Regions from separate parts of the Halomonas sp. WWR20 genome, predicted to be linked through region 1. Evidence: predicted binding sites of a transcription regulator. Region 1 holds the regulator's gene; each other region holds the start of a gene.

Region 1 (7,436 bases):
GCCCAGCATGCGCCACCCGGCACGTCTTACCGGACTGTTGCTGGGCTATAACCTGGGGCGCATCTTCAGCTATATGCTGGCCGGCACGCTGGTGGCATTGCTGGGCAGTCTGCTCGGCCATGCCATGGATACCCTCGCGCTGGCGCTACGCGTGCTGGCGGCCGTCATGCTGATTCTGATGGCACTCTACATCGCCAATTGGTGGAAAGGGCTGACGCGTATCGAGGCTCTGGGGCGGCACTTGTGGCGACGTATCGAACCGGCCGGACGCCGGCTGATGCCGGTCGTGAAAGTCCCCCAGGCCATGGCGCTGGGCGCTATCTGGGGCTGGCTACCCTGCGGGCTGGTGTATTCGATGCTCGCCTGGAGCTTGGCCGAAGCGGACCCATTGCTCGCCGCGGCCCTGATGGGCGCCTTTGGCCTGGGGACCCTGCCCGCGCTACTCGCCACCGGTGTCGCCGCACGTCAGATGGCCACGCTGATCCGACATCCCGCCACTCGTACCCTGGCGGCGAGCGTGATCATCCTGTTCGCGATGTGGCAGCTCTGGCATCTCTGGCCGGGCGGAATGTCGCATAGCATGACCAACTCCGCCATGCACGATGCCGCCGCTATTGGCACGCTTCACAAGAGTCAGCACTTACCCATGCATTGATGCAGGTCAGCCATTCGCGCCAGGCGGTGGCATAGCATGAGAAGCATTGCGCTACTCGAGATGCCCTGCCATGTCCGCCGATGCAGCACCAAGTCCCACTTTCGTCGCCCCGGTCTGGAGCGATGTCCTGACGTACCGCCATCTCACTAACGGCCCGCGCCACGAGGTTTATCCGCCGCTGGCGCTCATGGATACCCGCTTCGCGGCGCACGATCTGGAAGAGGCGCTTGCGCAGGGCCACGCCAGCGGCCGCAGCCTGTCCGTGTATGTGCATGTTCCGTTTTGCCGCAGCGCCTGCTTCCATTGCGACCGCTATCCCATCCTCGACGGATCAGCACGGCTGACCGGCCCCTACCTGGCGAGCCTTGAGCGGGAAATGGCGCTGTTTGCCAAGCATTTGCGCCCTTCGCGCACGCTCACACAACTGTACTGGAGCGGTGGTACGCCGACGTTGCTGTCCCTGGATCAGATGAGCGCACTGGTCGACCAGCTCGACTTTCACTTCGGGCTTTCCAGCCTGCCGGATCGCGACTATGCCATCGATATCGATCCCCGCGAGACCAATGTCTTCACCTTGCGCCACCTGCAAGCGCTGGGCTTCAATCGCCTGAATCTCGGCGTACAGGATCTGAACCCGCAGGTACAGCGCGCCATCAACCGTATCCAGCCACGCCAACTGGTCGAGATCCTGATCGACGAAGCCATGCGTCTGGGCTTCCGCTCGCTGAATATCGACCTGACCCACGGTCTGCCTCACCAGACCCAAGGCAGCTTCCAGGCGACACTCGAACAAGTCATCGAGCTGATGCCAGCCCGAATTTCACTGCATGATTACGCCCATCAGCCGCAACGTGTCCGCCTGCAACGGCGCATCAATGGCGCCGACTTGCCCGGTGAGGAGGAAAAACTGGCGATTCTACGCGGCGCTCACGAAAGGCTCGGCGCAGCGAACTACCAGCATCTCGGTATGGGATACTTTGTCCGCCGCGACGACTCCTTGGCCATCGCCCAGCGAGGAGCTCGCCTCAAATGGACCCTCCAGGGGTTTAGCGCGCAGGCCGAGAGCGACTTGATAGGGCTGGGGGTCGCGGCCATCAGCCAAGTCGGGAATTACTGTACCCAGAACGCAACCTCTATCGACGAGTGGCAGCGCCACCTCGATACCTCTCACCTGGCGGTCGCCAGAGGAATGCAACTGAGTCTGGATCAACAACTCCGCCGCTACGCCATCGAGCGGCTGGTGTGTGACGGGGCCTTGGATTTCACCCAACTGAGTGAAACGTTCGGCGTCGATGCCACTGAGTACTTCGCAGACATCCTGTCTCGCCTGATCCACGCCGAACGCGACGGTTTGATCGAACGCGACGCCACACATCTGCGCGTCACGCCGCTGGGACGCTTGGCCATACGTTATCTGGCATCAACCTTCGTTGAACCGTTAGCGCCTGATATGTAACGTCATTCTCGCCTAATGTTTAGAATATAAAAATACAAAAAGTTGCACGGCGAATACAGCGCTTTTTTCCACTCCGGACTTCCGTCATAATGTCCATTAGCCGCCAATTCTGGAGGACATCATGCTAAGCCCGGTCGCCACATCACGACACGCTCGTTTGAATGAGACACGCTGCCAGACGTGCAGCCTGAGCTCGTTATGCCTGCCGTTGGCGCTGGCGCTCGAGGACATGAGCCAGTTCGACGCCATCATTCAGCGTCGCGCTCCTTTGAAGAAAGGTGAAGTTCTGTTCCGCCAGGGGACCCCCTTCATGAGCGTATATGCCGTACGCTCCGGAAGTCTCAAGCAGGTCACCACCGACAGTACCGGTGAGGAACAGCTGACCAACTTCTACCTGCCCAGCGAGCTGGTCGGTCTCGATGGCATCGATGAACAGAAGTATCTAGGGAGCGTCATCGCTCTTGAAACCACCACGGTCTGCGAGATTCCCTTCGACCGTCTGGATGTGCTCTCCGAAAAGCTTCCTCAATTGCGCAATCAGCTGTACCGCAGCATGAGCAAGGAGATGCGCGATGACCGACGCATGATGCGCCTATTGTCACGCAAGACCGCCGACGAGCGTCTGGCCAACTTCTTTACCACCCTGTCGATGCGGTTCAGACGGCGCGGCTACTCCCCCTACAGCTTTCGCCTGTCGATGTCACGCGCCGATATCGGCAACTATCTGGGCTTGGCGGTAGAAACCGTCAGTCGCATTCTGAGCCGTTTTCAGCAACAAGGCCTGGTTTCCGTTCAGGGCCGCGAGGTCCACGTTCTGGACCTCGATGCGCTGTCCGCCCTCGCCGAAGGCGAAGGTTGCCACTAAACACGATTTGACCATGGCGCCAGCTTTTTAGCCGGCGTCACGCATGCAATCTTCGTCCCCTCTTTCGGTGCCGACGGCATCACCCTCCGCCCTCCCAGACATTGTTGCATTCATGACAACAGTGATATGCCCTTTCATGCGTTTATCATATTATTTCAAAGCGTATAATTAGCTTCATACAGAAAGGCGCGAATACGTTCTGCTTCAAAAGCTTTCTCGTCTTGCTGGCTATCCACATGTTTAAGGAAGCTAATCATGCGATCTACATCATTTGCAGCGCTCTCCGCCCTGGTGCTTGCCGTCACTACCAGCACCGCGATGGCAGCCGTCGCACCGCAAAGCACTTTCGTAGAAAACGATCGTCATGCCGCCATGGCGCTGGCGTTCGCGGATGTCGGTAACCCGTTGGCCCGTACCATGAGCACCCATACCAGTGCCGCGCACACTTTTGCGCCGTCACTGACGTCTCAGGAGCCACGTAACGCTATTGCGCAAGCTTTCGAGGACGTCAACGAGCCATTGCTGGATATCGGCCCGACAGCCGAATAAGGCGTAACAGGCTGCCCTTGAGAATTATTGAGGACTACTCGTCAGCAGTCTCGATAATCGTAAAAAACCCGCTTAGGCGGGTTTTTTTGGGGTGTCGAGCAGGCCCGCAAAGCAATCTTAGCCTCCATGCCCGTACATGCTTGCAAAGCCGGGAATGCTGCGCTCCCAGACCGGAGGATCACCTACCACTTCTTTTAGGCAGTCCACAAAGCGTGCCGTCTTCAGCGGCAAATATTCACGATGGGGATAAACGATATGGATGTCGGGATAATCCATCAAGGGCAGTTGAGGCAGCAACGGCAACAGATCCCCCTTGGTGATTTCCTCATTGAATACGAAGCTCGACAGCACGCCGAAACACAATCCGTGGCGCATGGTACTGTAAACGGCCAGAGGATCATTGGAGCGTAACCGGGTATACAACGGTATCCTTTCCGTGCCCCCTTGAGGATTGGTATAGCGCACGCTGTCGAGCACCAGCCCGTCGCGCGAATAGATAGCCGCAGGCAGTTGCGCCAACTCCTCAATGGTTTTCGGCATGCCAAAGCGTTCGATAAAGGCCGGGCTGGCACACATGATAGGGCGATTGCGCGCGAGAGGACGTGCGATCAGGTTGGAGTCTTCAAGCGGTAACAAGCGTATCGCAAGATCGTAACCGCCGCCGATGATATCCACGGTGCGCTCTTCAAGTTGAAGTTCAACGTGCGTTTCGGGATAGCGTTCGAGAAATATGCGTACCGCCTTGTCCACATACAAGCGCCCGAAGTGGGTAGGGCAAGACACCTTGAGAGTGCCTTTCGGAGTTCCGTGGTAGGCACTGGCGACCTCTTCGGTTTCCTCGAGCGTCGCGCGCAGCAACAGGCTGCGCTGGTAGATTTCCCGACCGACATCGGTCAGCGACAGGCTACGCGTCGAACGGTTGAACAGACGTACCTGAAGGTCCTCTTCGAGGTGGCCAATCTGGCGGGAGATGACAGAGCGATTGACGTTTCGCCGGTCCGCCGCCTTGGTAAAGCTGCCCGCTTCGACGATGTCGAGTAACAGCAGCAGGCGAGATGCCCTGTCCATCGCTTCGATCCTCTTGCGGCCCGCTGCCCGTCCTACTGCGCCCTTCTGCCAGAACCATGACGTCGGCCGATGCGACACACGGCTTGACTATGCGACCTGCAACGCTGGCTAGGCCTGACGTAGCAGGTCGAATGCCTCGATGCGGCTGTCCAGCAATGCCGCCTGCTTGGCCTCCAGTCCCTCGAAGTCGAACAGGTTACGATCGGCAAGCTGCGATGGCGCCACGTTGGTCACCGCCTTGAACATGGTTTCCAGGCGTCCGGGGTGCTTTGTCTCCCAGTCGGCGAGCATCTCCTTGACCACCTGACGCTGCAGGTTGGGCTGCGAGCCGCACAGGTTGCAGGGAATGATGGGAAATTCCATGAGCCGGGCGAACTCGGCGATATCGGCTTCGCGGCAGTAGGCGAGCGGGCGGATGACGATATTCTTGCCATCATCGGAGAGCAGCTTGGGCGGCATCGCTTTCAGAGTGCCGCCGAAGAACATGTTGAGAAACAGCGTCTCGAGAATATCCTCGCGGTGATGGCCAAGCGCCACCTTGTTGGCGCCGATCTCCTCGGCGAAACCGTACAGCGAGCCGCGCCGCAACCTTGAGCACAACGCGCAGGTGGTCTTGCCCTCGGGCGTCTTCTCCTTGACCACCGAATAGGTATCCCGCTCGAGGATATGGTAGGGCACGTCCAAACGTTCGAGGTACTCGGGCAACACATGCTCGGGAAACCCCGGCTGCTTCTGGTCGAGATTGACCGCCACCAGCTCGAAACGCACCGGGGCGTTACGCCGCAGGTTCATCAGGATCTCCAGCATGGTATAGGAGTCCTTGCCGCCCGAAAGGCAGACCATGACCTTGTCGCCGTCATGAATCATGCCGTAGTCGATGATCGCGTTGCCGACCTGACGACGCAGGCGTTTCTGGAGTTTGTCGAACTCGCGCTTGTCTTTGCCGGAGAGTGCTTGCATGGGATACAACACGGTGGGATGACTGGAAAGGCGCCTATCCTACCATCGACATGGAAGTCTGGGTACTTGAGAGGCGATGTACGCCTCCAAATGCGACCAGCGCGGCCGCATCCAGACTCCATGCCGATCACGCCTGCTTGGGTTGGCCATTGGAAGCCGACAGCCCGCCGTCAACCGGCAGGTTGACACCGTTGACGAAGCGCGCATCATGGCTGGCCAGGAAGGCGATCACATCGCCGATCTCTTCGGGCTCGGCCCCGCGGCCCATGGGGTTGCGCTCCTGAAACTTGTTCATCAGCGTTTCGTCATCCGTCATGTCCTTCGTCAACTCGCTCCAGGTCAGGCTCGGGCAGACGGCATTGACGCGCACGCCATCCGCGCCATGATCCATGGCCAGAGCCCGCGTGAAGTTGGTCACCGCGCCCTTGGCCGCATTGTAGAAGCTCATGCCCCAGTCACCCCCCGTGCCGGAGACCGACGAGACATTGACGATACAGCCCCGCTGCCTGATCAATTCGGGCATGGCTGCACGGCTGCAGTAGAAGACCCCGTCGAGATCGGTCGCCATGACTTCTCTCCAATCCTCGACACTCGCTTCGGTGATCTTGCCGGACGCCACGGTCCCGGCATTGTTGACCAGCACATCCAGGCGACCGAATCTGTCGATGACCTCCTTGAACAGCGCCTCCACATCCTCGAGCCGGGAGATATCCGTGGGGTGCACATAAGTCCGCTCGGAGAGTTGCGAGGCGATCTTGTCGAGCTTCTCCCGGGTGCGCCCCACCAGTACGACATGTGCACCTTCACTGTCGAAACGCTTGGCCGTGGCCGCACCGATGCCCGAACCGGAACCGGTAACCACGACCACCTTGTCGGTGAAACGCTGCATCTCTGACATCGTCATGAGTCACTCCGCAATGGTCGTTGGGTATGTCGCCTTCCCCAATGTAGACCATGGTGAAAGCAGCGGTTCTCAACCGGGCCGCCCGTCTGCCCGGGGGCGACTCAGCACCGGCCAGTACAGGGCGACGAACAGCGCGAAGGCTGCGACCCAACCGACCGCAGCGAGGATAAGCCCGGTGCGATAGTCGATGATCAGCAGCGCCATCAGTACCCGGCTGACGGCCGCCGCCAGGATCGCCAGATAGATGATCACGGCGAAGAGTGGGAGCTTCATGGGCCGGCCGGTATGTCCCATCGCCACCCGGGTCATCACCCCCAGGATCAGCGTGGCGATCCCGCCGATACCCAGCGCATGCTGCCAGGCAGCGGCCGGAACGGAAGCGGCAAAAGGCGCCAGCGCCAGCGCCTTGAGTCCCAGTGCCAGCACGATCCACACATAGGCCAGGTGCAGAATCCACAATAACGGCTGGGAAGCGGCCTGCCAGCCGGCCCAGCGCCACAGGCGCACGGCGTTGATACCTGCCGCCGCCAGCGCCACCAGCGCCCCGAGCACCGGCAGGCCGGCTATCAGATCGGCAGGAAACATCAACGCCGTCGTGATCAGCACGTAGCGATCGAAGCGCTCGGAACGCCGCACCGCCTCCGGCCGTCCACCATGCATGCGCAACCAGTTGGCGGTAAAGGCCGGCGTGATGCGCCCGGCAACCACCACGATCATTACCGTCAGCAGATCGAACGCCAGCATTTCCCCCAGCCGCAGCCAGGCCAGGCCGTGACCCGCCATGCCCAGATGCATGAAGCCGTTGCTCAGTGTCAGGAGGCCCAGTACCGCGACCAGGATCAGGTTGCGGCGGTTGCGGTATCGCAACAGCACGTACGCCACGTAGCCCGCCAGCACCGGCAGGAACGCCACATCCACCAGCGCCACCAGCCACATCGGCAACCAGCCGGCCGTCCACATCGCTACGCGTCCCGCCAGC
Region 2 (7,436 bases), on a different contig from region 1:
TCGCGCAGCTCCTTGCGTGCCTTTTCGGCGTCCTTCTTGGCCCCCTGCTGGATGACCTCGATCATCGGCGACCATTCGCGCTCGATGCGGTGCATCCAGAGGCGGCTCTGCGCACGAGCCACCGGATAGACCGGCAACAGCGGCGGATGCGGGAATCGCTCATCGAGATACTCCATCATCACCTTGGACTCATAGAGCACTAGCTCACGATCCAGCAGCGTCGGCACGCTGTTATACGGATTGAGGTCCGCAAGCTCTTCAGGGCGGTTCGACTCGGATATCTCGATGATATCAACGGCTACCCCCTTTTCCGCCAGCACGATACGCACGCGATGGCTGTAATGATCATCGCTGCCGGAATAGAAGGTCATCGACGACCGCTTGGCCACTACACCCATGAAATCTTTCCTCGCATTGGTTCAAGCCATGATGATAACACGACACACTTGGCGCATTGCGCTCTTGTCGTCTGAGTGAGCGATACACAAACGCTGCCCCCAAAGCGCCACACAGTAAACACACAAAGGCGTACGGCCCGAACAGCCGTACGCCTTTTACCTTCCGACTACGCCGTCAGTGAACGTCGCGCCAGTACTCACGCTTGAGCAGATAGGCGATTACACCAAAGATGACCAAAAAAATCAGCACTTTAGGCCCTAAAGACTCTGCTTTCAATCTAGAGGGCTCGCCAACATACGCCAAGAAATTGGTCAGATCATATGCCGTCCGCTCAAACTCTTCCGGCTCCATCTGCCCCGGCTCGGTCACCTGCAAGACGTTACACGACTTGTAAAGCCCCGATAGCGGGTCCAGCTCTGCCTCAGGCATCGCCTTTGTGGTGCTGGCACAGACGATCTCCTGGACCCCCTGCAACGGTTCCAGCACGTTGGGCATTCCGACATCGGGGAATACGGCGTTATTGACGCCCCATGGACGGTCGGGATCGCGATAGAAGCTCTGTAGATAAGTATAAATCCAGTCCGTGCCGCGCAGACGCGCCTCCAGAGTCAGGTCCGGCGGCGGCGCACCGAACCAGTTGGCGGCGTCTTCGGCATGCATGGCGTTGCGCATCTGGTCGTTAAAGGCCAGATCCTCGGAGAAAATCAGGTTTTCCGTCACCAATTCCTGAGGGATATCCAGATCCTCCGCAGCACGCGCGAAACGCTGATACTGCAGGGAGTGGCATCCCATGCAGTAATTGACGAACATCTTCATCCCACGCTGCAGAGAGGCCTGATCATGCAGATCGGGGGTCATGCTTTCCAGATGGGCATGACCACCTTCCGCGGCCAGCGCAGAAAAGGGCACCAGTGCGAACAACAGTGCAAATAGTCGCTTTTTCATTAGCCAGTCACCCTTTTCGGAACGATTTTGGTCTTCTCGAACCTGGTGTAGAACGGCATCAATACGAAAAAGGCGAAATACACCAGTGTGGCGATCTGGGCAATCAGCGTCCGGGTTCCGGTCGCCGGCAACGTGCCTAATACTCCCAGCACCACGAAACTGACTGCGAACAGCAGCAGCATCAGCTTTGAAATCCAGCCCTTGTAGCGCATGGAGTTGACCGGAGAACGATCCAGCCACGGCAGCACGAACAGGATCGCAATAGCGGCCCCCATCACCACCACGCCCCAGAACTTGGAATCGAGGCCGAGGAAGTCGAAGGTCACCGCACGCAACATGGCGTAGAAGGGCGTGAAGTACCATACCGGTGCGATATGTTCAGGCGTCTTCAGCGGATTGGACGGCTCGAAGTTGGGCTGCTCGATAAAGTAACCGCCCCCCTCGGGGAAGTAGAAAATCACTACGCAGAAGACGAACAGGAAGACGGCGACCCCGACGATATCCTTGACGGTGTAGTAAGGATGGAACGGAATGCCATCAAGCGGCTTGCCGGCTTCATCCTTCATGGCCTTGATGTCGATACCGTCGGGGTTGTTGGACCCCACCTCGTGCAGCGCAATCAAGTGAAGCACCACCAGGCCGAGAATCACGATAGGCAATGCCACGACATGCAGCGCGAAGAAGCGGTTCAGGGTAATTCCGGAAATCAGGAAGTCGCCACGCACCCATTGGGAGAGGTCGTCTCCGATGACGGGAATCGCGGAAAACAGCGAGATGATGACCTGCGCGCCCCAGTAGGACATCTGCCCCCAGGGCAACAGGTAGCCCATGAAGGCTTCGGCCATCAGCGCCAGATAGATACACATGCCGAAGATCCACACCAGCTCGCGCGGCGCCTTGTAGGAACCGTAGAGCATGGCCCGGAACATGTGCAGATAGACCACCACGAAGAAGGCCGATGCTCCGGTGGAATGCATGTAACGGATCAGCCAGCCGTACTCCACATCACGCATGATGTATTCGACGGAGGCAAAGGCCCCTTCGGCGCTGGGATTGAAGCTCATGGTGAGCCATACCCCGGTCAATAACTGATTGACCAGCACCAGCATGGCCAACGAGCCGAAGAAGTACCAGACATTGAAATTCTTCGGGGCGTAGTATTCGGCCAGGTGTTCCTTCCACATCTGGGTGGCGGGGAAGCGATCATCGACCCAGCGCATGAAGCCTTTTTCCGCCTTAGCGCGATTCGGATTACCCATCAGGCCGCCTCCTCGTCTTCACCGACAACAATGATGTTGTCGCTATCGTATCTGTGTGGCGGAACTTCCAGATTCAGCGGAGCAGGTACGCCGGTGAATACGCGCCCAGCCAGATCGTAGCGCGAGCCATGGCAGGGGCAGAAATAGCCGCCCGGCCAGTCGCCGCCGAGATCGGCAGCTCCCGGTTCGGGGCGGTACGTCGGTACGCAGCCAAGGTGGGTGCAGATACCGATAAACACCCCGACTTCGGGCTTGATCGAGCGTAGCGGCCCGCCGGCATAGGCCGGTTGTTGCGCGGCCTCGGAGTCAGGATCACGTAGCTGGTCGGGGTCGATACTCTGAGTCTGCTCAATCATTTCCGGGCTGCGCTTGAGCACCCAGATTGGACGTCCACGCCATTCGACGGTCACCTGCTGCCCATCGTCCAGCTTGGAAATATCCGCCCTTACCGGAGCGCCAGCGGCCAATGCCCTGGCACTTGGCTGCCAGGAAGCCACAAAGGGGACCGCCGCCCCGACAGCGCCCACCGCACCGACTACGGTAGTGGCACCAACGAGGAAACGGCGTCGCCCTTTGTTTACGCCGTTGTTTGTCATTCTTTGGTTTCTCCAGTCAACTTACCGGATGCGCAAGCCGACGCACGCCCGGATACAAAATGCTGCTCATGGTAAGGAAATTATGGTAAGAAAACGCGCCTATCAAAACAAGACGAAGCCGCCGTTCCTGCAGCGGCAAGCTTGACACAAGTCATTGAACGCTCATAAAAAAAAGCGCCCAGACTCTGTCGAGTCTGGGCGCGCTGTCGCATGCTTGAAGCGGCTGTCTTAACGCTTGGAGAACTGCGGACGCCGACGAGCTTTGCGAAGACCCACTTTCTTACGCTCAACTTCACGAGCGTCACGCGTGACATAACCGGCGGCACGTAAAGGCTTACGCAACTCTTCGTTGTAATCCATCAACGCCCGGGTGATGCCGTGACGAATCGCACCGGCTTGAGCAGAGCCGCCGCCACCCTTGACAGTAATGTAAACATCAAACTGACCGGTAGTTTCCGTCAACTCCAGTGGCTGACGAACAACCATCTGCGCAGTGACGCGACCGAAATACTCGCCCAGCTCGCGGCTGTTAATGGAAATCTTGCCGGTGCCCGGCTTCAGGAACACACGGGCGGTAGACGTCTTGCGGCGTCCGGTACCGTAATACTGTTGTGCCATGGTGGAGAAACCCCTCAGATGTTCAATTCTTGCGGCTGTTGCGCGGCGTGCGGATGTTCGGTGCCGGCGTAAACCTTGAGCTTGGAATACATGGCACGACCCAGCGGTCCCTTCGGCAGCATACCCTTCACGGCAGACTCGATAACGCGCTGCGGCGCATGATCGATCATCTTTTCGAAGGACATGGTGCGCAACCCACCCGGGTAGCCGGTGTGACGATAGTAATTCTTGGCCTGCGCCTTATTGCCGGTCACATGCACTTTTTCCGCATTGACGACCACGATGTAATCGCCGGTATCGACATGCGGAGTGTATTCCGGCTTATGCTTGCCGCGCAGACGGCGAGCAATCTCGGTAGCCAGACGACCGAGCGTCTTGTCAGTCGCGTCGACGACATACCAGTCGCGCTGGACGGACTGCGGCTTAGCACTGAACGTCTTCATGAGTTAATCACCAAATAAAAAATCGATTGGGTCGTACACCTTGCGGCGTCGGACCAGTCCCTATTTTTCTTGGTTGCCTTGGCCTGTAGGCCAGGCAACGGTCGAGCGAGGGCGCATTATACATGCCCATCCCAATAACGTTAAGGGGTAATTCACTCTGGCACGCCTACCGTCAGGCGACGCCGCTCAAGGTTTATGCGGCAATGCCAAGTACTCCTTGGACTGCATCTCCTGCAGACGCGACAGGGTTCGCTTGAACTCGAACGTCAGATTGCCCTGAGTGTACAGCGACTCGGCAGGCACCTCGGCCGACATCAGCAACTTGACACCGCGATCGTAGAACTCATCGACGAGATTGAGAAAGCGCCGAGCCTGATCTTCCTTTTGTATGCCCATCTGCGGGACATTCGACAGCAATACCGTGTGAAATTCCCGGGCCAGCTCGATATAGTCGTTCTGGCTACGCGGCCCATCGCACAGTTCGCGAAATTCGAACCACACCACGTCTTCATACAGCCGCCGCGCCCGCAGCACCCGATGATTGATGGGAATCTCGGCATCTCCTTCGCCCCAATTGCCGGCAATGGCACAAAAGCTCTGTTTCAGTTCCGCTTCGGCCGTGGCGTCGAGGGGATAGTGAAATATCTGAGCGTGCTCGAGGGCTCGCAATCGGTAGTCGATGCCCGAATCGACATTGACCACTTCGCAGTGACGCTTGAGCAGGTCGATCGCCGGCAAGAAACGCGCCCGCTGCAGGCCGTCCTTGTACAGTTCATCCGGCACGATATTGGATGTCGCCACCAGTACGACGCCCTGGGCGAACAGCGCCTCGAGCAGGTTGGCGAGAATCATCGCATCGGTAATGTCCTTGACGAAGAACTCGTCGAAGCAGATCACCCGCGCTTCCGCCGCAAACTTGGCAGCGATCAGTGTCAGTGGATTCTTTTCTCCCTTGTAATGCGTCAGCTCGTTGTGTACCCGCTGCATGAAGCGGTGAAAATGCGTACGCATCTTGTCGGGAAATGGCAGCGACTCATAAAACGTGTCGACCAAGTACGTCTTGCCCCGTCCCACGCCGCCCCAGAAATACAGCCCCATGACGGCCGGCGGCGCGTCGAACGGCTCCGGCCCCTTCTTCTTGCCGAACAGCCCCGCCACCTTCGACTTGAGGCCATTGCTTGAAGTGCCACTCGGCGTCGGCTTCGGAGTGCGCAGCAGCGCCTCATACAGCCGCTGCAGATGCTTGACGGCGTTCTCCTGCGCGGCGTCATACTGGAAATCGTCCCGCTGCAGATCCTGCCGGTATTTTTCCAACGGTGTCGGGGCTTGGGCTGTACTGGGTGGCGTAGTGGCACTCATGGAAACTAGACGATCCTCGGGCTGCAATCACATGTTGGCTCATTATACGCATCACCTGGCATCATGGCAGCGTGACATCCGCACACGTCGACACCACTCATGTTTGACCCAGGACACAACGGAACCGATATAATGGGCCTCAACGCCCGGTCGCATGCAGGAGCACGCGATGCTCCCGTGCTTGACCCGTGACCACAAGGAGAGCGCAGTGAACGAGAGCAACATCGACTGGATCCTGGCCATTGCCTGCTTTCTTGCAGGTATCGGTATCGGTGCACTCGGATACCATCTATTGAATGCCAACGTGGCACGCAATCAGAAAGTCCGCCAACGGCTGGCCGAAACCGAGCTTGAGCTCAGCCAGGTCAAGGATGCACTGAACGATCATTTTGCCAAGGCAGCCGATCTGGTCACCAGTATCCAGCGCCAGAGCCAGGAGCTCGAGCAGCAATTGTCCCTGGGGGCCGACCGCCTGTGTGACGACCTGCAACTCAAGCGTCGCCTGCACCAGCAGAACCAGCCGGACAGCGAAACGACAGATGCCGCCACTACCCCCCAAGTGCCACGCGACTATGCGGATGGCAACCAGGGCACGCTATCGGAAGACTATGGTCTCAGGCGCCAACTGGAAACCGAGCCGGATATCCCGCCGCGCTACTGAGACTTTGCCTATCCTCCTGCTCACCTGACATGAGCCTGTAAAAATCAAAAGAGGCCACTCCAAAGTGGCCTCTTGCGTAATTGGCGTGCTTATCAAGCGGGGTTGTCGATATCGACGAACCGATGCTCGATGGCGAAACGTTCTGCCAGCCACTCCCCCAGTGCCTTGACGCCATAACGCTCGGTAGCGTGATGGCCGGCCGCCACGTACGTTATTCCCATCTCACGGGCCATGTGAGTGGTGCGCTCGGAAATCTCTCCCGAAATAAACGCATCGGCACCGGCCTGCCAGGCGGCGCTCAACATGTCCTGAGCTCCCCCCGTACACCACGCTACGCGCCGAATCGCCCGCTCATGCCCGGCGATAACCAACGGCTCACGTTGCAAGCGCTCATGAATACGTCGGCCCAAAGCGGTACTGTCCATCTCGCTATCCGGGGCACCCAACCACACCAACCCTTGCCCCAGCTCGCCATCGGCGCAACCTTCAACCGTAAAGCCCAGCTGACGCCCCAGGCAGGCGTTATTGCCCAGGCCGACGTGGACATCCAGCGGCAAGTGATAGGCCAGCAGATTGATATCGTGTGCCAGCAAGGTTGCCAGACGCCGGCGCTTCATGCCGATCACTTCGACGGGTTCGTTCTTCCAGAAGTAACCGTGATGCACGAGTACCGTATCGGCCTGCCAGGCGACGGCTTCGTCCAGCAATGCCTGGCAGGCGGTCACACCGCTGAGGACCCGTCCGATCCGTTCGCGCCCCTCGACCTGCAAACCGTTGATCGTATAGTCCTTGATGCGCGACGGCTGCAGCTCCGTGTCAATAGCCTCAAGCAGGGTGTTGCGTGCAATCATCGGGGTTCTCCAGGCGCAAAGTGACAGGGGATGTTACACTCGGCCTCATTGTAACGGCTGTGTCGGCAGCCATCGACCCGCCCGCCGTCGACAAGGAATCCTTTATGCATCGTCCCTGGGCGCCGTTTGTCTGGCCCATCATCAGCGGTGTTCTGCTGGCTATCGTGTTGCTCGAGTTGTTCCCCGGATTGCTGGGAAACGCCCCTTCCCCGCAGCCAGCGACATCGGCGCCGCAGGGCGCCTACTCGACAACACCTCCCCCCGCCGCATCTCAAGAGGCACCCGATATTGTCGAGGCCCCCGTG
Region 3 (7,436 bases), on a different contig from region 1:
CGCCATCGGTGGCATAGACCTCGGCGTGTGCAGTGCTGACCACGCGGTTGCGGATGGTCTGGTTGCCGATCTTAATCGGCTGAAACAATGCCTCGAAAGCCATCTCGACAGTCCTCAGTTCGCAGGCGTGACAACAAACAGGCCATGATCGTGGCCTTCTTCGGCGGCGCTCTGAACCTGCTCGGCGACGGTGCGCAAGTTGCTTCCCCAGGCGCTGAGGATCTGGTCCATGGCGCCCGCGAACCAGCCGGTGAACATGTATTCGACCTTTCTATCGACCTTGCCAAGCTGGTAGACGAAGGCACTATGCTCCAGGCGCACCCGTGCCGTCCCCGCTTCCAGGTCGATCTGTTCGGTGATGAACCTCCCCCAGCCACGCTGCGACAGGCGCGTCATGTAGTGCTCGAACACCGCCACGCCGCTCAGGCCGTGCAGTTCGGCTTCCTTCTCGCACCAGTGCCAGGCACTCTTGTAACCGGCGTCATAGAGAATCTCGGCGTACTTGTCGGCACCCAGCGCCTCTTCCACGGCGACGTGATTGTTGATGAAGAAGTGGCGCGGCACGTAGAGCATCGGCAGGGCATCGGTGGTCCACACGCCGGTGTCCGAGTCCACTTCAATAGGCAATTCAGGGGCCATCTTGGTCACGGTGTTTTACCTCTGAAACGGTTGTTCTTGTAAAAGCGATTCGGCTCAGGCGCCCCATACCTCTTTTAAAATGCGTACCCAGTTCTCGCCCATGATCTTGCGTACCTGGGTGTCGGAAAGGCCGCGCTTGAGCAGCGCTTCGGTCAGATTGGGGAACTCACCAATGGTGCGAATGCCCAGCGGGTTGACGATCTTGCCGAAGTTGGTGAGGCGGCGGGCGTAGCCCTTGTCGTGGGTCAGCCACTCGAAGAAGTCCTGGCCATGGCCTTGGGTGAAGTCGGTGCCGATACCGATGGCATCCTCACCGACGATGTTCATCACGTACTCAATGGCTTCGCAGTAGTCGTCGATGGTCGAATCGATGCCTTTCTTGAGAAATGGCGCGAACATGGTCACGCCGACGAAACCGCCATGCTCGGCAATGAACCTGAGTTCCTCGTCGGACTTGTTACGCGGGTGTTCCTTGAGGCCGGAGGGCAGGCAGTGCGAGTAGCAGACCGGCTTTTGTGATTCGAGAATGACTTCCTCGGAGGTCTTGGCACCGACATGCGACAGGTCGCACATGATGCCCACGCGATTCATTTCGGCGACGATCTCGCGACCGAAGCCGGACAGTCCGCCGTCGCGCTCGTAGCAACCGGTGCCGACCAGATTCTGGGTGTTGTAGCACATCTGCACGATACCCACGCCGAGCTGCTTGAAGACCTCGACGTAACCGAGCTGGTCCTCGAAGGCATGGGCATTCTGGAAGCCGTAGATGATGCCGGTCTTGCCCTCTTCCTTGGCCCGGGTGATGTCCGCCGTGGTGCGCACCGGACGTACCAGATCGCTGCACTCGGCCATCAACTTGTTGGAAGCCACGATGTTATCGACCGTGGCCTGGAACCCTTCCCACACCGATACGGTGCAGTTGGCCGCGGTCAGCCCGCCCCGGCGCATATCCTCGAGCAGTTCGCGGTTCCATTTGGCGATGATCAGGCCATCGATGACGATGGCATCGTCGTGCAGTTCGGCAGGGGTCATGGCTACGCTCCAAGCGGTGACTTATGCGGGGAGCATAGCCCTGCCTCGCTATCGTTCGGCGCTTGGAAGCGACGGTAAAAATCTCAAAAGCGTCATTGTTGCGTAAACACGACAGCCGACTACGACACGGGAAAGAATTGCGTGATGTCAGACAGAGGCTGACCGAGCAGGCGATGCTGCCCTCAGGTTCGGGCAGCACGCATGATTGCAGGGATACAGGCTTGGACCAGGTCATCAATTCAATAGCGGGACGCTGGCAAAGGTAGGCTCGCCTTGCGCATGGGAAAGCGCCAGCAAGGCACTGGAGACAGGTTCATTGGCGAGAGGCTCGGTCGCCCATGACTTGGTCGCGTACGGGCAACCTCCATCGCGTCCCTGTCGGCTTCGGACACCAGAGCGCTCATCTCGCGGCGGTACGCCGAAATACTCGCGATAACACTTCGAGAAATGAGGCGTCGAGACGAAGCCACATACCGAGGCGACCTCGATGATCGATAGCGAGGTCTGTTTCAGCAACTGACGTGCCCGCACCAGGCGCAACTTGAGGTAATAGCGCGAGGGGGAGCAATGCAGGTACTTCTGAAAAAGCCTCTCGAGCTGGCGCCGAGAGACACTGACGTAACTGGCCAATTCATCGAGCTCGATCGGCTCTTCGAGGTTGGATTCCATCAATGCGACGATTTCCAGCAGCTTGGGCTGGGTCGTGCCCAATACATGCTTGAGTGGAATACGCTGATGATCCTGCTCGTTGCGTACACGCTCATAGATGAACATTTCGGAGATACCCGCCGCGAGCTCACGGCCGTGGTCGCGCTCGATCAGATTCAGCATCATGTCCAGCGGTGCCGTTCCGCCGGACGCCGTGAATCGGTCGCGATCGATGGAGAACAGTCGCGTGGTCAAGACGACCTTGGGGTAAGCCTCTTGCATGGATGCCAGGCACTCCCAATGGGTGCTGGTCTCGTAATGATCAAGGAGCCCCGCCTTGGCCAGGGCCCAGCTTCCCGTGCACACTGCACCCAGCCGGCGCAACTGACGCGACTGAGACTGGAGCCAGTGGATATGCTCACGAGTGACGCTATGCTGCGGGCCGACCCCGCCACATACGACGACCCAGTCGAGTGACAGCGGAATGGTGGTGGATGCGTCGGGGGTTACCTGAAGCCCATCGCTGGCACGTACCGGCGAGCCATCCTGCGTCAGCGTATACCAGCGATACAACTCACGCCCTGCCAACTGATTGGCCATTCGCAACGGCTCTATCGCCGAGGCGAGAGAGATCAGGGTGAAATTATCCAGCAGGAGGAATCCCAGGGTCTGAGGAGCGCCGGAACGACCGGCCGGCGCAGTCGTGCCTGTTGCCTGATTCGATGCCATCTTCGTTATCTCCATCATCTTATTACTCTTGTCGTTTAGACAGGCGTCGCTTGCGCCTCTTGCGCCGTTGTTGTTGTTTTCATATCGGGCCGCAAATGCCTAGGTAGGCCCTACCCCTATGTCGCATATTGGCACGAATACAGGGAGTATTGACGAGACTATTCCTCCCACATGGTCTCAAATGTCGCAAATAGAACACTGAGCGTCGTCAGGATTGGGGTTTTTTACTCTTTGCGTCAAAAACAGATGAGATTGTGATGGATAGTAAATATAGCTATCAGAAAACAGCGGTTTCAGGGACGACCGAATGTCCCGAACGGATCATGCACGCCTGGCGCCGCCCGCCAACCATGGGGGAACAGGAGTAGCACTTACCGGGACGGCTCACATGATGGGAACGATATCGAACCGGCAACAACCACGTACATAAAAAAGCCGGCCCTGAAAGGACCGGCGAGTGGAGGGCTTAAGCCCCCTTCCCCTGACGACAATTACTCTCTGTAGCGTAACGTTACTTTTTACCGTTACGCTTGCTATCGCGGATCACCAGCCAACCCAGCCCGCCCATGAAGGCGATCAATAATCCCACGGCCCCCAGACCGAAAATCACGGCATCGTCCCAGTACATGATCACTCTCCATCGCGGTGTGATGCTGTCACCTTAGTGGGGAATGGCGGGCCCAGGACTGATGTAGATCAAGTTTGGCCATCGCCGCCGGAGCACGCCGGCGCTGGCTTGATCCAGGTCAGGAACTGCCCAGAGTAGAGGGGACCCTTACGGCATTTTGCGATCTTCGAGCTGCGTGTGGCGAATCTCTTCGGCCAGCGGATGCCCTTTGGCCAGCTCAGCGCGCGTCGCCTTACGCAGCGCAAGGACTTCCAGTTCATAGCTTAACGTTTCACCGGCCAGGGGATGGTTGGCATCCACCACGACATGCTGCGTACTCACCTCGAGTACCGTGACGACGCGTGGACCGTCCGGCCCCTGGGCCTGAAAACGCCTCCCCGGCAACACATCATCGCCCCCCGGAAAGGCCGAGCGCGCAATTTGCTGAATCAATGCTTCATCGCGCCGTCCATAGGCCTGCTCGGGCGCCAGGGTGACGCGCAGCGTATCGCCTACGTCGTGATCTTGTAGTGCCTGCTCGAGACCCGCCACAATATTGTCGTGACCGTGCAAATATTCCAGGGGCTTGTCGCGCTGGCGAGAGTCATCGAGTAACGTCCCGCTCGCGTTCTGCAGCGTGTAATGCAGGGTGACGACCTGCTGGGGTGCTATCGGCATGCTTGTCTCCAGAAGGATGGATGCGTTTACGAGCTGCGACGTAACTGGCCAATCGGCAGTTCGAGGCGCTGCTGTTTGTGCAGCATATTGATCAATACGACCGCACGCTCGTCACCTTTCTGGCTTTCGAAGACCGCCTGCAGCTCGCTGAAGGGACCTTCGGCGATTTCCACCATCTCGCCGGGACGGAAGTAGACATTGGCTTCCTGCGCCTCGGGGCTGCGCTGTGCGCACTTCTGCAGCGTTTCGATCAATGCATCGGGTACCGCCAGCGGCTCGCTGCCGAAACTGACCAGGCGGAGTACACCGCGCGTCGAACGGATCGGGCGCCAGTTGCTGGACAGGCGGTCCAGGTGGAGAAACAGATAGTAAGGAAACAGCGGCTCTGCCGCCCAGCAGAGTTTGCCGCGGCGCTTCTTTTGGACTTCAAGTACCGGATGGAAAACCCGGTAGCCTTGATTACTCAGGTGCTCGCTGGCACGAAAGGACTCGCCGCCCTTGCACTGCACCACGTACCAGCGTGGACAGCCGTTCTCATCGGGCGAAGCCGCAGGGTCGCAATGATCCATCATGGTATCTAGCCTTCGTCTTCAGGGTATGCCACGGTACGCAACCAGAAACGTCCCGCGTAGCGGGGCGATATCCTTCACGGCCGTAGGCATTGTCTACCGATACAGGGCATAGCATTGAACAGAGTGATCCAATTGTTACTGTACCGATACTATCATTCGTCCACCCTACGTGTCTGGCCCTTCCAGGGAGCGCTCCGCCGGGTTAGCGCCGTGCGAGGCCGGAATGCGTGAGACCGCCACAACTTCATGGCGAACGGCACTGGGCATCTATACCCAAGCTCCCGTACTGACCATGCTGTTTCTCGGCTTTTCCGCCGGGCTGCCGTTTTTGCTGGTGTTTTCCACCTTGACGGCCTGGCTGCGCGATGTAGGTGTCGAAGTCGCGGCAATCGGCTTCTTTTCGTGGATCGGCATTCTATATTCCATCAAGTTTTTCTGGGCACCGGTCGTCGATCGCCTACCGCTACCGGGGTTGACGCGCGGGTTGGGACAACGCCGCGGCTGGATGCTGCTCGCTCAGGGCATCATTGCCGTCGGGCTGATCGGCCTCTCCGGTCTGACGCCTCAGGGCCATCTCGGCTGGGTCGCCGGCTTTGCGCTGCTGGTCGCCTTCGGCTCGGCCACCCAGGACATCGTCATCGATGCCTACCGCATCGAATCCGCGGTCGAGGAGGTTCAGGCGGCCATGGCCTCGACCTATATCATCGGCTACCGTGGCGGATTGCTGGCCGCCGGTGCCGGCGCCCTGTATATCGCCGATTTGGCGTCGTGGCATGCTGCCTACCTGTCCATGGCCGCCCTGCTGGGCGTGGGCATGCTGACCGTGTTGCTGCGCCCGGAGCCAGCACGCTCTGCCCTGGGCGTCCAGTTGGGTCGTGAGCCGCGAGTCCAGGCTTTCCTGCGTCGCAGTCATGCCTGGCCCCGCCCGGTAAGGCGCCTGACGGCCTGGACATTGGGCGCCGTGGTCTGTCCGTTTACCGACTTCTTCTCGCGCTATGGACGCAGGGCGCTATGGCTCCTGCTGTTCATCGGCGTGTATCGCATCAGCGACCTGTCGATGGCCGCCATGGCCAACCCACTGTATATCGATCTTGGGTTTACCCTCACGGAAATCGCCAATGTGACCAAGGTGTTCGGCATCGCCATGAGCATATTCGGCGGCATCGTCGGCGGGCTGCTGGTCGTGCGTTATGGCGTGGGCCGCATGCTGTTTGTGGGGGCGTTGATGGTGGCCCTGACCAACCTGCTCTTCGTTTTACTGGCCATGTCCGGTCATCAGCTTCCGCTGCTGATCGTCACCATCATGGGCGACAACCTGGCCAACGGCCTGGCCAGCACGGTGTTTATCGCCTTTCTTTCCAGCCTGACGTCACGTGCCTACACGGCCACCCAGTACGCGCTTTTTTCTTCTCTGATGACACTGCCGGGCAAGTTCATCGGCGGCTTTTCCGGCGTTGTAGTCACCGGGATGGGTTACGACACGTTCTTTATGCTAAGCGCCCTGCTGGGCCTGCCTGCCGTATGGCTGGCCTGGCGTATCGCCCGGCACCCGACCTGGACGGCGGAGGTCCACGAGTTGCCCGCTCGGAGCTAGCCCGCCGTGAGCCGAAGCCGGTGATCCTCCAAGTGTCAGGTATCGCTTATTGCTGTTGCGTCAGCCAGTCCAACGCGCCCTGAGTGCTGGTCCACTGGTCGCGCATCAGCATGCGATACTGCCAAGCTTCCGCACGGGAACCGGGAACCGGCGTGTCCACTGCCAGCCGCACCGGACGTGGCCGCTCTTCGCACAACATGGCCACGACATAAGGGTTGGCCTCGTACACGGCCTGCACTTCGCGAGCCGCCTCATCCTGACGCGCCAGCCGGTACAGGGCCAATACCCGCCCCATCAGCACGCCCAGCAGGTTATCCTCCTCGGAAGCCTGCTCGCTTAACGCCAGTGCCTCCTCGTCGCGCCCTTCGCGCAACAGCTGGTCGAGCACCAGCTCACGCAACCCCAGGCTGTCCTCGTCATCCAGCGCCAGAAGCCGCTCGGCCAGCTTGCGGGAGCGTTCACGTGCGCCGCGCTCCATGCCGATGACCAGGGCCAGGCCGCAGCGCAGCAGCACGGCGTTATCGGCATCATGCCAGGCAAAGACACCGCCTTCGGACTCGATCTGGTCCAGCCAGCCCTCGAAGCGCGACGCCAGCGGTTCGAAAAAGCTTTCCGCCATCCACGGCAGGCTGCCGAAGCGGCTGGCCAGGGCCAGCGCCAACGACTGCATTACCCGCGGCGAGTCGAGCCATTCCGGATGGGCACAGACGGTCTGCAGCCAGTCAAGTGCCTCAACCCAGGGATCCGCCACGAACCCCAGCGCAGCCTCCTCATCGACCTCGACCTTGAAGACTTCCAGCCAGGCGGCATACAACGTGTCTTCGCGTGCCGTGGACCGGTACTCGACATGTTGGGCGCCGGCCTGCACAAAATTCAGTTTCGGCGCGGGCGTCAGGACTTCGAACAGTTCCTGCAGCGCCATCAGTGGCTCCGCCAG

The links. Region 1 encodes FNR, which switches genes on or off when oxygen is low (the NO sensors DNR and NnrR bind a similar motif). Its sites were predicted from a motif close to TTGATNTANATCAA; they were not measured.
Region 2: the regulator FNR is predicted to act here: its motif matches at 3,341-3,354, upstream of petA (ubiquinol-cytochrome c reductase iron-sulfur subunit).
Region 3: the regulator FNR is predicted to act here: its motif matches at 3,735-3,748, upstream of ccoM (cytochrome c oxidase subunit CcoM).

Annotation. Positions count from the first base shown of each region.
Region 1 is NZ_JBTRHR010000005.1:289,857-297,292, reverse strand. Features, by position in the region: gene ACW4DH_RS11825 (sulfite exporter TauE/SafE family protein) at 1-655, shown strand, start outside; gene hemN (oxygen-independent coproporphyrinogen III oxidase) at 726-2,111, shown strand; gene fnr (fumarate/nitrate reduction transcriptional regulator Fnr) at 2,233-2,976, shown strand; gene ACW4DH_RS11810 (hypothetical protein) at 3,232-3,525, shown strand; gene ACW4DH_RS11805 (LysR family transcriptional regulator) at 3,643-4,593, opposite strand; gene ttcA (tRNA 2-thiocytidine(32) synthetase TtcA) at 4,702-5,553, opposite strand; gene budC (meso-2,3-butanediol dehydrogenase) at 5,681-6,457, opposite strand; gene ACW4DH_RS11790 (NnrS family protein) at 6,527-7,436, opposite strand, start outside.
Region 2 is NZ_JBTRHR010000001.1:393,070-400,505, forward strand. Features, by position in the region: gene sspA (stringent starvation protein SspA) at 1-398, opposite strand, end outside; gene ACW4DH_RS01825 (cytochrome c1) at 574-1,344, opposite strand; gene ACW4DH_RS01830 (cytochrome b) at 1,344-2,603, opposite strand; gene petA (ubiquinol-cytochrome c reductase iron-sulfur subunit) at 2,603-3,199, opposite strand; gene rpsI (30S ribosomal protein S9) at 3,428-3,817, opposite strand; gene rplM (50S ribosomal protein L13) at 3,832-4,260, opposite strand; gene zapE (cell division protein ZapE) at 4,447-5,619, opposite strand; gene ACW4DH_RS01855 (Z-ring associated ZapG family protein) at 5,828-6,280, shown strand; gene ACW4DH_RS01860 (Nif3-like dinuclear metal center hexameric protein) at 6,373-7,131, opposite strand; gene ACW4DH_RS01865 (Do family serine endopeptidase) at 7,236-7,436, shown strand, end outside.
Region 3 is NZ_JBTRHR010000001.1:13,079-20,514, forward strand. Features, by position in the region: gene dgcA (dimethylglycine demethylation protein DgcA) at 1-103, opposite strand, end outside; gene ACW4DH_RS00055 (DUF5943 domain-containing protein) at 115-648, opposite strand; gene ACW4DH_RS00060 (dipeptidase) at 694-1,671, opposite strand; gene gbdR (choline metabolism transcriptional regulator GbdR) at 1,906-3,048, opposite strand; gene ccoM (cytochrome c oxidase subunit CcoM) at 3,560-3,676, opposite strand; gene ACW4DH_RS00075 (FKBP-type peptidyl-prolyl cis-trans isomerase) at 3,824-4,333, opposite strand; gene rfaH (transcription/translation regulatory transformer protein RfaH) at 4,360-4,905, opposite strand; gene ACW4DH_RS00085 (AmpG family muropeptide MFS transporter) at 5,129-6,499, shown strand; gene ACW4DH_RS00090 (SEC-C metal-binding domain-containing protein) at 6,546-7,436, opposite strand, start outside.